Linked DNA regions of Phytoactinopolyspora mesophila. The protein of the gene in region 1 binds, or shares a complex with, the protein of each later gene. Links are inferred from orthologs where the notes say so. Each region holds a gene or a part of one and is shown on either strand. Other genes may lie near its edges. The genes, in order: uvrA and mfd.

What was found.
Region 2: the proteins of uvrA (region 1) and mfd are in contact, whole or in part, in a crystal structure (PDB 4DFC), measured with the Escherichia coli proteins. The link is inferred for Phytoactinopolyspora mesophila from one-to-one orthologs.

What each region holds. Positions count from the first base shown.
Region 1 is NZ_WLZY01000001.1:90,027-93,795, forward strand. Bases 109-3,572 are described here. They hold uvrA (excinuclease ABC subunit UvrA), read left to right. Parts: upstream 109-507; coding sequence 508-3,372; downstream 3,373-3,572. Other genes in these bases: F7O44_RS00360 (maleylpyruvate isomerase family mycothiol-dependent enzyme), read right to left, coding at 109-374; F7O44_RS00370 (sigma-70 family RNA polymerase sigma factor), read left to right, coding at 3,389-3,572. Outside these bases: more of F7O44_RS00360, read right to left, coding at 1-108; more of F7O44_RS00370, read left to right, coding at 3,573-3,769. UniProt on the Escherichia coli protein: The UvrABC repair system catalyzes the recognition and processing of DNA lesions. UvrA is an ATPase and a DNA-binding protein. A damage recognition complex composed of 2 UvrA and 2 UvrB subunits scans DNA for abnormalities.
Region 2 is NZ_WLZY01000005.1:189,129-193,585, forward strand. What follows is about bases 1-4,152. They hold mfd (transcription-repair coupling factor), read left to right. Parts: upstream 1-328; coding sequence 329-3,952; downstream 3,953-4,152. Other genes in these bases: F7O44_RS15765 (SDR family NAD(P)-dependent oxidoreductase), read right to left, coding at 1-191; F7O44_RS15775 (ArsR/SmtB family transcription factor), read right to left, coding at 3,957-4,152. Also shown: more of F7O44_RS15775, read right to left, coding at 4,153-4,457. UniProt on the Escherichia coli protein: Couples transcription and DNA repair by recognizing RNA polymerase (RNAP) stalled at DNA lesions. Mediates ATP-dependent release of RNAP and its truncated transcript from the DNA, and recruitment of nucleotide excision repair machinery to the damaged site.

The DNA.
Region 1 (3,769 bases):
ACTTCACGCTGCCAGTGCTCGGCCGGCAGCTCGGTGACCGCGGAGGCGAACCGGTCCGAAGCCTTCTGGAGGTCCTCGATCAGCTCGTCCGCAGGTTGCTTGGCCGTGGCCTCGATGTCTGAGTTCCGGGTCTGGCGGTTCGGGTACATGGGAGTCTCCACGCCGGTACGAGCCCACTTGAGCAGGTTCGTGAGCGCGTCGGCGTTGCGGGCCACATGGGCAAGCACGTGTGCTCGGGTCCAGCCCGGACATAAGCTAGGAGCGGCCAGCGCCTCGACGTCGAAGGTGCTGGCCGTAGCGACGAGCCTGTCGGTCGCCGCGGTAATGGGCCCGGTGGACTCCACGTTGTCGCTCTCGGAGTTCTTGGAAGACATGGAAGGCACGGGTCCGAATCTACTGTGGGGAAGCTCGCGGAAGCCACCTTGTCAGTGCACGTGCCTACTATGCGTGGTGTATGTCGAAAGCTGTGACCGTAACACTGTGCTTGATCGGAGAAACAGGCCGCTGATGACCGAACTGACCACCAGCCACGCTGGTGAGCGCCTCGTAATACGCGGTGCTCGGGAGCACAATCTCAAGGACGTGTCGCTGGATCTGCCCCGGGACTCACTCATCGTTTTCACCGGATTGTCCGGGTCGGGCAAGTCCAGTCTGGCTTTCGACACGATCTTCGCCGAAGGCCAGCGTCGCTATGTCGAGTCGTTGTCGGCCTACGCTCGGCAGTTCCTGGGCCAGATGGACAAGCCGGATGTTGATTTCATCGAGGGGTTGTCCCCGGCGGTCTCCATCGACCAGAAGTCCACCTCACGCAATCCGCGCTCCACCGTGGGCACCATTACCGAGGTCTATGACTATCTGCGCCTGCTGTATGCGCGGGCCGGGCGGCCGCATTGCCCGGAGTGCGGGCGGCCCATCGGGCGGCAGACTCCGCAGTCCATTGTGGACCGAATCCTCGAACTCGATGAGGGAACCCGGTTTCAGGTGCTCGCGCCGGTGGTGCGTGAACGCAAGGGTGAGTACGTCGAGTTGTTCCGCACACTGCAGTCTCAGGGCTATTCCCGGGCCCGGATCGACGGTGAGGTGCACCAGCTCGCAGAGCCGCCCAAGCTGAAGAAGCAGGAGAAACACACCATCGAAGTGGTGGTTGACCGCCTGACCGTCAAGCGATCCGGATCGCGACGGCTGACCGACTCGATCGAGACGGCGCTGCGGCTGGCCGGTGGCCTCGTGACTCTCGACTTCGTCGATCTCCCGGAGGACGACGAGCACCGCGAGCGGGTCTTCTCCGAGCATCTGTACTGCCCATATGACGAGCTCTCGTTCGAAGAGCTGGAGCCGAGGACGTTCTCGTTCAACTCGCCGTTCGGCGCGTGCCCCGAGTGTGCCGGCTTGGGGACCCGCATGGAGGTGGACGAGGAACTCGTCGTGCCGAACCCCGAGCGCAGTCTCAACGACGGCGCGCTCGCGCCGTGGGCGCCGGCTCAGACCTCGGAGTATTTCGGGCGGCTGGTGACGGCGCTCTCGGAGACCATCGGGTTCCGTACCGATGTGGCGTTCGAGAAGTTACCCAAGAAGGCGCGAGATGCGATCTTGCACGGGTATGACGACCAGATCCACGTGCGGTACCGGAACCGTTACGGACGTGAACGTTCGTACTACACGTCGTACGAGGGCGTCATCCCGTGGGTCCGCCGCAGGTACTCCGAGGCCGAGTCCGACGCCAGCCGGGAGCGGTTCGAAGGATTCATGCGCGAGATCCCGTGCGCGGCATGTAAGGGTGCCCGGCTCAAGCCCGTGGTGCTGGCGGTCACTCTGGGCGGGCTCAGCATCGCCGAGGTGGCGGCGCTGCCCATCGGCGAGTGCGCGCGATTCCTCAAAGAGTTGCAGCTGTCCGAGCGCGAGGAGCAGATCGCCGCTCGCGTGCTCAAGGAGGTCAACGAGCGGCTGCAGTTTCTCGTGGACGTCGGGCTGCACTATCTGAGCCTCGAGCGCCCGGCGGCCACCCTGGCCGGAGGCGAGGCACAGCGTATCCGGCTGGCGACGCAGATCGGCTCCGGTCTGGTCGGCGTGCTCTATGTTCTCGACGAGCCCTCTATCGGCCTGCATCAGCGGGACAACCATAGGTTGATCGAGACCCTGGTCCGGCTCCGCGACCTCGGCAATACCCTGATCGTGGTCGAGCACGACGAAGACACCATCCGCACCGCCGACTGGGTGGTAGACATCGGACCCGGTGCTGGTGAGCACGGTGGGCAGATTGTCGTCAGTGGTCCGGTGGAAGAACTCATGACACATGAGGGCTCCATCACCGGTGAATACCTCTCGCGCAGGCGGGAGATCCCGACGCCGGCGGTCCGGCGGCCACCGACCGAAGATCGTGCGCTCACCGTCGTCGGAGCCCGGGAGCACAATCTCCGTGGAGTCGACGTGTCGTTCCCCCTGGGGCTGTTCGTCGCGGTCACCGGCGTCAGCGGCTCCGGCAAGTCCACCCTGGTCAACGACATCCTTTACACGTCGCTGGCCAAGGAGCTGTACGGCGCCAAGGCCGTGCCGGGGCGGCACCGGCGTATTGACGGGATGGCGCTGATCGACAAGGTCGTGCACGTCGACCAATCACCCATCGGACGTACCCCGCGCAGCAACCCGGCCACGTACACCGGTGTCTTCGACCACATCCGCAAACTCTTCGCCGAGACACAGGAAGCCAAGATCCGCGGATATCAACCCGGCCGGTTCTCGTTCAACGTCAAGGGTGGGCGCTGTGAGGCATGCAGCGGTGACGGCACCATCAAGATCGAGATGAACTTCCTGCCGGACGTGTACGTGCCGTGTGAGGTCTGCCACGGCGCGCGCTACAACCGCGAGACGCTCGAAGTCCATTACAAGGGCAAGACCATCTCCGAGGTCCTCGAGATGCCGATCGAGGAAGCCGTCGAGTTCTTCGAACCGGTCCAGCGGATTTCCAGGCACCTGCGCACGCTGGTCGACGTCGGCCTCGGCTACGTCCGGCTCGGTCAGCCCGCGCCCACGCTGTCCGGTGGTGAAGCACAACGGGTCAAACTCTCGGCCGAACTGCAGAAGCGCTCCACCGGCCGGACCATCTACGTCCTCGACGAACCCACCACCGGGCTGCACTTCGAAGACATCCGCAAACTCATCGGGGTATTGCAGGGCCTGGTGGACAAGGGCAACACCATCGTCGTCATCGAGCACAACCTCGACGTCGTCAAAACCGCGGACTGGATCATCGACATGGGGCCTGAGGGTGGTACCGGCGGTGGAACGGTGGTGGCCACCGGCACCCCGGAGCAGGTCGCCCAGATCGAGGGTTCTCACACAGGAGCGTTCCTGCGTCCCATTCTTCAGGGGTGACGTTCAGGACCATGTCGTGACCGATACCGGCGCTGCCCCCACCGAGCCGGACCACGGCGCGGTGGCGGCGGCGCTGCGCGCGGGTGACGAGCCGGTGTTCGCCGCGCTGGCCGAGCGGTTGCGGCGTGAACTGCAGGTTTACTGCTACCGGATGGTGGGCTCGTTCGAGGAGTCCGAAGACCTCGTCCAAGAGACGTTTCTGCGTGCGTGGCGGGCACGGGCGAGTTTCGAGGGCCGCGCATCGGTTCGCGCGTGGCTCTACCGCATCGCCACCAACGCCTGTCTCGACGTGCTGGAGCGTCGGTCGCGGCGGACGCTTCCGCACCACGTGACGCCTCCCTGGTCTCCCGATGCCGAGCTGCCGCCCCCGGCGGATCAGCCCTGGCTGCAGCCGTTT
Region 2 (4,457 bases), on another replicon or contig:
GTGACGTCACACGGTAACGCCATGATCTGGTCTGCGCTGGTGAGCTCGTCGGCGGTTTTCTGAGCGGCTTCGGTGTCGAGGTCGGCGATCGCCACCGAAGCCCCTTCACTCGCCAGCCGAGCGGCCGTTGCCCGGCCGATCCCGTGCGCACCCCCGGTGACGAGCGCCACCCTGCCGTCGAATCGCTGCATACTGCATTCTCCACCTACAACTGCGCGCGTAGGATAGGACGGGTCACCCCCTCCGCGGCGCGGTTGGGGGCGAACTTGCGTGTGCGCGTGTTTCGCGCACCCGCTTCATCAGGTGTTTTCTGCGATGGAAGAGGATCATGTCGCTCACCGGTCTCCTCCATACCTTGCTTGACGACGACGGCGATGCGGCATTGCGCTCAGCTGTCTCCGACGCGCGAGCGGGTTCGGTCACTGCGCTGGATCTCACCGCACCGCCGTCCATGCGTCCGTTCGTGGCCGCCGCGCTGGCTGATGAGACTCTCGGTGCGGGACGCCCGTTGCTGGCCGTGACGGCTACCGGACGGGAGGCAGAGGACCTGGTAGAGGCACTTCGCTGCCTGCTGCCGGCGGACTCCGTAGCCGAATACCCGGCGTGGGAGACGCTGCCGCATGAACGGCTCTCGCCGCGCAGCGACACCGTCGGCCGGCGGCTGGCCGTCCTGCGCCGGTTGGTGCACCCGGCCGAGGGCGACGAGCAGATCAAAGTCGTGGTGGCGCCGGTCCGCAGTGTCCTGCAGCCACAGGTGGCGGGGCTGGCGGAGCTGCGCCCGGTTCGGTTGCACGTCGGCGACGACATCGCGCTGGACGATCTCGTCGAGCAGCTGGCCGCCGCCGCTTACACCAGGGTGGATCTGGTGGAGCGTCGCGGTGAGTTCGCGGTGCGCGGAGGCATCGTGGACATCTTCCCACCCACTGAGGAACACCCGCTGCGGGTGGAGTTCTGGGGTGACACCGTCGAAGAGATCCGTCATTTCATGGTGGCCGATCAGCGCTCCGCCGGCATCGCCGAGCAGGGGTTGTGGGCGCCGCCTTGCCGTGAGCTGCTGCTCACCGAAGCGGTACGGCAGCGGGCCGCGGAGCTGGCGGTAGCCCATCCCGAACTCGCGGAGATGCTCGACAAGATCGCCTCCGGGGTTGCCGTCGAAGGCATGGAGTCGCTCGCGCCGGTGCTGGTGGACGAGATGGAGCTCCTCGTCGATCTGCTTCCGGAGGGCACCCACGTGCTGGCCTGCGACCCCGAGCGCATCCGCTCGCGTGCCCACGACCTCGTGGCCACAAGCCAGGAGTTCCTCGACGCCTCGTGGGCCGCGGCAGCCGGCGGAGGGACCGCTCCGATCGATCTCGGCTCGGCCGCCTACCGCACACTGGCCGAGATCCGGGAGTATGCGATCAAACTCGGGCTGCCGTGGTGGAGCATCAGCTCGTTCGGTCTCGGGAGCGAGACAGAACCGCCCGAGCGTGACGGCGAGGATCTGGATGCTGCGCTGTACGCCGTGGATCTCGGCGACGAGATCGTCTCTTCCGGCGCGGTGGAGACACGTGAGATCGCTGCTCGCCCGGCTCAGGCCTATCGCGGAGACACTGCTCGTGCGGCCGCCGATCTCGGAGCTTGGGTGGGAACGGGCGGGCGGGCCGTCGTCGTCACCGGTGGACACGGCACCGCGGAGCGCACTGTGGAGTTGCTCGGGGAATCCGAGGTGCCGGCCAGGCTGGTCGAGGACCTGGCAGCACGGCTGGACCCGGGCGTCGTTCATGTCACCACAGCCACCTTGCAGCACGGGTTCATCGCCGACGACGCGGCCGTGGCGGTGCTCACCGAGGACGATCTCACCGGCCAGCGGGCGTCGGAGAAGCACGCGGCGCGGATGCCGAGCCGTCGGCGCAACCAGGTCGATCCGCTCCAGCTCAAGCCCGGCGACTACATCGTGCACGACCAACATGGCGTCGGCCGCTACATCGAGATGACCAGCCGCACCGTGCAGGGTGCGATGCGCGAGTATCTCGTCGTCGAGTACGCGCCGAGCAAACGGGGCCAGCCGCCGGACCGGCTCTACGTCCCCACCGACCAGCTGGAACAGGTCACCAAGTACGTCGGCGGCGACGCCCCGGGCCTCGACCGGATCGGCGGCTCGGACTGGGCCAAGCGCAAGGGGCGGGCGCGTAAGGCGGTCAAGGAGATCGCGGCGGAGTTGATCAAACTGTATGCGGCCCGGCAAGCCGCGCCCGGGCACACGTTCGGGCCAGACACGCCGTGGCAGCGTGAACTCGAGGACGCGTTCCCCTACGTCGAGACCGTAGACCAGCTTTCCACCGTCAACGAGGTCAAGGCGGACATGGAGCGTTCCGTGCCGATGGACCGGGTGATCTGCGGCGACGTCGGGTACGGCAAGACCGAGATCGCGGTCCGGGCGGCGTTCAAGGCGGTTCAGGAGGGTAAGCAAGTAGGTGTCCTCGTGCCGACCACGCTGCTGGTTCAGCAGCATCATGCGACCTTCGCCGAGCGCTACGCCCAGTTCCCGGTCAATGTGAAGGCGCTGTCGAGGTTCCAGACGGATCAGGAGGCGGCGGAGATCATCCGCGGGCTTGCCGAGGGCACTGTCGACGTCGTCATCGGCACCCACCGGCTCATCACCGGCGACGTGCGGTTCAAGGACCTCGGGCTGCTGATCGTCGACGAGGAACAGCGCTTCGGTGTGGAACACAAGGAGAAGCTCAAGCACCTGCGCGCCAACGTCGATGTGCTCACCATGTCCGCGACACCTATCCCACGAACACTCGAGATGTCCATCACCGGCATCCGCGACATGTCCGTCATCGCCACCCCGCCGGAGGAGCGGCACCCGGTACTCACTTACGTCGGCGGGTACGACGAGAAACAGGTCGGCGCGGCGATCAGGCGAGAGCTGATGCGTGAAGGCCAGGTGTTCTTCGTCCACAACCGGGTGGACACCATCGAAAAGGTGACCGCCCACCTGCGCGAGCTGGTACCTGAGGCGCGGGTGGAGGCCGCCCACGGCCAGATGGGCGAGCACGCCCTCGAAAGAGTGATCGCTGCGTTCTGGCAGCGCGAGATCGATGTCCTGGTCTGCACCACCATCGTCGAAACCGGACTGGACATCTCCAACGCGAACACCTTGATCGTCGACCGCGCCGAACGGCTCGGCCTGTCCCAGCTGCACCAGTTGCGCGGGCGCGTCGGCCGCGGGCGCGAGCGCGCCTACGCGTACTTCTTCTACCCCCGTGAGTCGCCGCTGACCGAGGAGGCACACGAGCGCCTGGCCACCATCGCCCAGCACGCTGACCTGGGCTCCGGTATGCAGGTGGCGATGAAGGATCTCGAGATCCGCGGCGCCGGCAACTTGCTTGGAGGAGAACAGTCCGGGCACATCGCCAACGTCGGATTCGACCTCTACGTCCGGCTGGTCGGCGAGGCCGTGGCGGAGTTCCGCGGTGACACCGATTCGGGACCGGCCGAGGTGCGGATCGACCTGCCGGTGGATGCACACGTCCCGCATGACTACGTCGCCAGTGAGCGGCTGCGACTCGAGGCGTATCGCAGGTTGTCGGAGGCCACCGACGACGACGCTGTGACCGCCGTGCGTGCGGAGCTGGAGGATCGCTACGGTATGCCGCCTGAGCCGGTGGAGAATCTGCTGGCGATCGCGCGATTCCGGGCGAAGGCGCGCCGGGTGGGGCTGACCGAGGTCACCATGCAGGGCAACTACGTCCGGTTCGCGCAGATCGAGCTGGCGGATTGGCAGCGCGTCCGGCTTCAGCGGCTGTACCCGAAGTCGCTGATCAAGGATGCTGTGCAGAGCATCCTGGTGCCGCGTCCTGTTCCGGCCACCATCGGAGGCCAGCCGGTGCGGGGCATGGAGCTGCTGGCCTGGGTGAACACCGTCGTGGATGAGGTCCTGGCCCACGAGCCTCAACCTGCCTGATTCGCTACGGCATGGCGTCGCCGGGCCGGGCGAGGCCGTCACCCAGTGGGGTGCGGACGTAGAGGACTGTGCGCCCGACCCGGTGCCCGGCCACGAGGCCGGCAGCCCGAAGCGCGCTCAGATGCTGCGACACGCCGCCGGCCGACAGGCTGGTGCGCTGCGCGAGCTCGGTGGTGGAGGCGGGAGCGGCTAGTTCGGTGAGCAGCGTCGCGCGGGTCCGGCCGACAACCGCCGACAACGAGCCGGGCGTGCCCGTGCCGTTCTCCCACAAGGTGGCGATACCACGCGCCGGATATCGCAGCACCGGCTGCCACGGCGGGCTGGTCTTGGAGGCCACCCGAGGCCACACGAACACCGAGGGCACCAGTACCAGCCCTCGTCCCGCGAGCTGACGGGTGTCGGCGACCGACGCGTGGGCGACCGAGAGAACGCCCTCCCGCCAGCGGATGGCCGGATCAAGATCGTCGAGCAGGCCGTGTGCGCCGCCGTCGGCGATCGAACGCGC